2 regions of the Mesorhizobium sp. CA15 genome follow, and region 2 is predicted to be linked to the other one. Evidence: riboswitches for the same ligand, from Rfam matches in the RefSeq annotation. Region 2 holds a riboswitch; the other holds the start of a gene.
What was found. Region 2 has a riboswitch for thiamine pyrophosphate ahead of thiB (thiamine ABC transporter substrate binding subunit). Riboswitches for the same ligand answer to the same signal wherever they lie in the genome.

Region 1 (2,389 bases), on a different contig from region 2:
CCCTGCTCCCATGGCGGCGAGCATCTGGCTGATTTCCTTTGCCGTGGCGGCATAGCCCTGGACCAATGCCACCATCATCGGAAAGAAGGTGACCAGCGCCACGAGCAGGATCTTCGGCAACAGCCCGAAGCCGAACCAAAGCACCACCAGCGGCGCGATCGCCACCAGCGGCAAGGTCTGGCTGGCGATCAGGAGCGGGAACAGCGCGCGGCGCAAGGGGGCAAAGAAGTCAACCAGCGCCGAGAGGATGAAGGCGGCAACGAGCGAGCAAGCAAAGCCCGCCAGCATGGCACGGATGGTGGGAAGCGTGTTGTCGGCCAGCGCCGCCCGGTTCTCCCAGGCCTGCGCCAGCACGCGCGAGGGTGCAGGGAGCACGGTAGGGGCGATGCCGCCAAGGCGGGCGTAGAGCTCCCAAGCGACGAGAAGGAGAGCGAATGCGAGGGCAGCGGGGAAGATCTTGGCGATGGCGGACGCTACAGCTGATCTCCCCACTTGAGGGGGAGATGGCCGGCAGGCCAGAGGGGGGCGCGAAGGAACGCCAGCTTTCGAAAGTTGTGCGAAAGCAATTGGCGAACGCCGCGCGCGCAACCAGTTGAGAGGCCGGCGGGACAGCACCCCCGTCTGCCCTGCCGGGCATCTCCCCCGCAAGGGGGGAGATTCGCCGTCACCTCTGCCTTCGCCAATCGCCGAAGGTTCCCCTCTCTCCTGCGAGATGGGACTGGGGGCATCTCCCCCACGCGATGGATCAAGCCAAACAGCCACGACATCTACCTCGATAGATCGAGCTTGCGCTCAAGCCGCGGTCGGGCTGTTCGCCGAAATGGTGATGTCGAGCGTCACGTGACCGGCGCCCGGCCCGAAGCGGCAGAAGGCTTCGTTCAGCGTGGCGAACACCGCGCCGGCGTCGCCGCGCAGCTTGGTGCAAAAATGCTTGGAGCGTTCGAAGACGCCCGACTGTTTCAGGAAATCGATGCAGCCATAGATCTCGTCCATGTGGTCGCCGGTGCCCATCACATAGAGCGAGAATTGCGCCGCCACCGGCTGGTTGGTCGAAAGCGTGGCCCCGACGGCGCGCAGCGCGGCGCGCTTGCGGTCGTCGAGCGGGATCGCCGGGCCGCCGATCTCCTCGGAGCGGCAGATCGGGTCATCCGGCTCGCCGGGGCAGCCGCGCGAGACGGCTGCCGACAGAACACAGTGCCTGCCGCTTTTGGCGGCCGCCACGAACAGGTCGCGCATGGCTGGGAACAGCACCTCGGGCGGCCCGACCAGCAGCGTCGAGATATCGTCGGTTTCGATCCTCAGCCTGTCGCGGTAAGGATCGAGCGCGCCAAGCGCGCCAAGGATCACGCCGACGAAATCGTCGGCCATGGGATAAAGGGAAATCTGTGCGCCGGAAAACATGGCCCGCCTCGCTCCGCTGGTATTATCCAGATCAGCTTTAGGGTCCGGAGGCTTGCCGCCACCATCTCAGCCCCGACCGTACGGAGCACCCCTGTGGATGGCGGGGTTAAAGCACTGTTTACGGTGCTGGGAAAGCGGTTTTTTGCGGTGTCAGTTGGGCCAGGCGCCCATCTCCCTATGGGAGATGCCGATGGTTATAACCGTTTAATCTAACCTATTTTGTCGTTCAAATTGTACGAATCTCGCTTGATTGCTTTTCGTACGTAAAGTACGATACTTCCCTTCCTTTGAGGGGATTTGCTTGAACACCGCGAACCATGCCGCTTTTGCCGACCTCTCCCATCCGTTGTTGTCGCCTTTGCCGCTCGCCGAGCGCGAACGCCTTGCCGGCGCCTGGCGCGTGGCCAGCCAGGACATCGCCGACGACATCCGCTTCATCCGCCAATATCTGAAGGTGATCGCCGAAAAGGAGGAGCGGCTTTCGACCGGCGCGCTGGTGCATGGCCGCGCCTATGTCGAGGCCTGTGCCGCCTGGCTGCCGGAAACGGCGGCGCGGTATTTGCGCAACCTCAGGCTGATCAGCGAATGCGAAAGCGCGATGATCGCCGCGGGGGTCAGGTTTGCCCGATCGAGCGATGCGTGGTGAGCGTTCTGATCTCTTTCGTTAGAGAAGGGAAGGAACTCCAAGGCCGCCAGCGACGCGAACAATCATGTCGCTGCAACCCTTGGCTCTAAGCCTCGAAAAATGCATCGTTTCACACAATCGCCAATTGGTGGACGCGGGCGAGGGGCCGGGCGTTAATTCTGCGCAGGCGAAGGAGGGTAAAGCCGTATAACAGGGAGGAATTCGTTTTGATGGACCAACAAATCGACATCGGCATACAGTCTGACGATCAGCCCTACGAAGTCACTTCATTCGCCCGCAAGCATGGCCTGACGGTCCCGGTTGCCGACGCGGTCCTTTTCGCCAAAGGTCCGTCGCCGTCAC
Region 2 (2,389 bases):
CCCACAAGGGGGGAGATCAGCAGCGCCCGCGCTTCGCTCATCACTGCAACGTCGCCAGTTGGCGAAACCGCCGATGACGGCCAATCTCCCCCCCTGTGGGGGAGATGTCCGGCAGGACAGAGGGGGGCGCCGTAGAGCGATCATCTTGCGCGAATAGCGATCCTATTTGCTCATCACCGCCAGCCACTCATCCACCCACGCCTTGCGGTTGGCGGCGACCTCCTGCGGGCTGAACAGCAAGGTCTTGGTCGGCTTCACCAGTTTGTCGAAGGCCGGGTTGAGCGGCTTGTCGGTCTTGCCGGCCGGGAACATCCAGTTGGTTTCCGGAATGACATCCTGGAATTTCGGTCCGGTCATGAAGGCGATGAACTTTTGCGCCAGCGGGTTCTTCGCGCCCGTCATGGTGATGCCGGCAACCTCGATCTGCAGGTACTCGCCTTCCTCGAACGAGGCGGCCTGGTAGCGCTCGGTGTTCTCGGCCACCATGTGGTAGGCCGGCGAGGTGGTGTAGGACAGCACCATTGGCGCCTCGCCCTTGGTGAACAGGCCATAGGCCTCGCTCCAGCCCGGCGTCACCGTCAGCACTTTCGATTTCAGCTTGGCCCAGGCTTCCGGCGCCTTGTCGCCATAGACCGATTTCACCCACAAGAGCAGGCCGAGGCCCGGCGTCGAGGTGCGCGGATCCTGGATGACGATCTTGTCCGTGCCGGCGCCTTCGACCAGTTCCTTCAGGCTCTTCGGCGGGACTTTAAGCTTCTGCGTGTCATAGACGACGGCGAAATAGCCGTAGTCGAAAGGCACGAAAGTGTCGTCGCTCCAGCCTCCAGGCACGTCGATGGCGGAGACTTCGCCATGCGGCACGAACAGTCCGCTCGCCTTGGCGTCGGCGGTGAGATTGGTGTCGAGGCCGAGCACGATGTCGGCCTTGGTGCCGGCGCCTTCGAGCTTGACGCGGTTGAGGAGCGCCACGCCGTCGGCCACCGAGACGAATTCGAGATCGCAGCCGCATTCGGCCTCGAATTCCTTCTTCACCGCCGGGCCGGGACCCCAATCGGCGGTAAAGCTTTCATAGGTATAGACGGTGAGCTTGTCCTTCGCAGCGGCAGGCGCGACGCCCGCCAGAAGCGAAACTAAGCCGGTTGCGAGAATGAGATGGGACAGTATTGCGCGCATATCGGCGCCTCCTTCGTTCGAGTGACAAGGAATTGAGGCGCCGGATCGTCCGAAACGTCTAATCCCTCCGCCGGTACAAACCGGATCAGGTTCAGCGGGTTGGCTTGATCGCCTCTCAGCCGGATCACGTCCGGCACCCCGTTAGAGCGTTTCGACAGATAGGCCCCGCCGAAGCAGCGCGCAAGCGGAAGTTTGCCGGGCAGCTAATGTTCGCCGGTAGCCTCGCAGCCGAAGCGCACGGCATCCCGCTTCCGTTTCGCCCGACGGGCTGGTAAGGGCGACGGCCATGGGCACATTCACCATCCTGCTTGGCGGCGAGCTTATCCGCACGCCCCGGCTCGAACGCCAGATCGCTGGCTCGCGCGTCATCGCCGCCGATGCCGGCATCGGCCATGCCCGCATGCTTGGACTTGTCCCCGAACTTTGGGTCGGCGATTTCGACTCGGTGCCGGCGAACCTGCCGGATGATCTCGCCGCCGTGCCGCGAAAAGTCTTTCCGGCCGAGAAGGACATGACCGATGGCGAGCTCGCCATAGCGGAAGCGCTTCAGCGTGGCGCCACCAGCCTCGTGCTGGCCGGCGCCTTCGGCGGCAAGCGCGCCGACCATGCCTTCCTGCATCTGGCGCTGGCCGTGCGGCGGGCCGAGGCTGGCACGACCGTGCTGCTGACCAGCGGCGCGCAGGAAGGCGCTCCCATCCTGCGCGGCAAGGCCAGCTTCGACTATGACGACGGCACCTTGTTTTCGGTGCTCGGCTTTTCCGACCTGTCCGGCCTGACGGTCACCGGCGCCAAATGGCCTCTCGACCGCGTCGAGGTGGCGTTCGGTTCCTCGCTCACTATATCAAATGAGGTCAAAGGGCAGCTTGGCATCGCGCTGGAGCGCGGCCGGGCCCTGCTTCTGGCCCACCCCTATCCTCTTCCAGAAAGTTGACATGGCGCCGCCACTCCTCAACCTCGACGACATTAAACTGACTTTCGGCGGCACCCCGCTGCTCGACGGCGCGGCGCTCAGCGCATCCGCCGGCGAGAAGATCGCGCTGGTCGGGCGCAACGGCTCGGGCAAGTCGACGCTGCTCAAGATCGCCGCCGGGATGATCGAGCCGCAGGATGGCGAGGTGTTCCGCCAGCCTTCGGCCACGGTCCGCTATCTGCCGCAGATGCCGGACATGGACGGCTTCGCCGACGTGCGCGCCTATGTCGAGGCGGGCCTTGGCCC

Region 1: another riboswitch for thiamine pyrophosphate. It lies ahead of LB515_RS24055 (Ykof family thiamine-binding protein); the one in region 2 lies ahead of thiB (thiamine ABC transporter substrate binding subunit).

What each region holds. Positions count from the first base shown of each region.
Region 1 covers NZ_JAIUHQ010000019.1:29,163-31,551, forward strand. Annotated here, with positions in the region: gene LB515_RS24050 (ABC transporter permease) at 1-465, opposite strand, end outside; gene LB515_RS24055 (Ykof family thiamine-binding protein) at 793-1,401, opposite strand; TPP riboswitch at 1,392-1,504, opposite strand; gene LB515_RS24060 (hypothetical protein) at 1,703-2,047, shown strand.
Region 2 covers NZ_JAIUHQ010000007.1:68,499-70,887, forward strand. Annotated here, with positions in the region: gene thiB (thiamine ABC transporter substrate binding subunit) at 163-1,173, opposite strand; TPP riboswitch at 1,219-1,324, opposite strand; gene LB515_RS14205 (thiamine diphosphokinase) at 1,460-2,104, shown strand; gene LB515_RS14210 (ABC-F family ATP-binding cassette domain-containing protein) at 2,106-2,389, shown strand, end outside.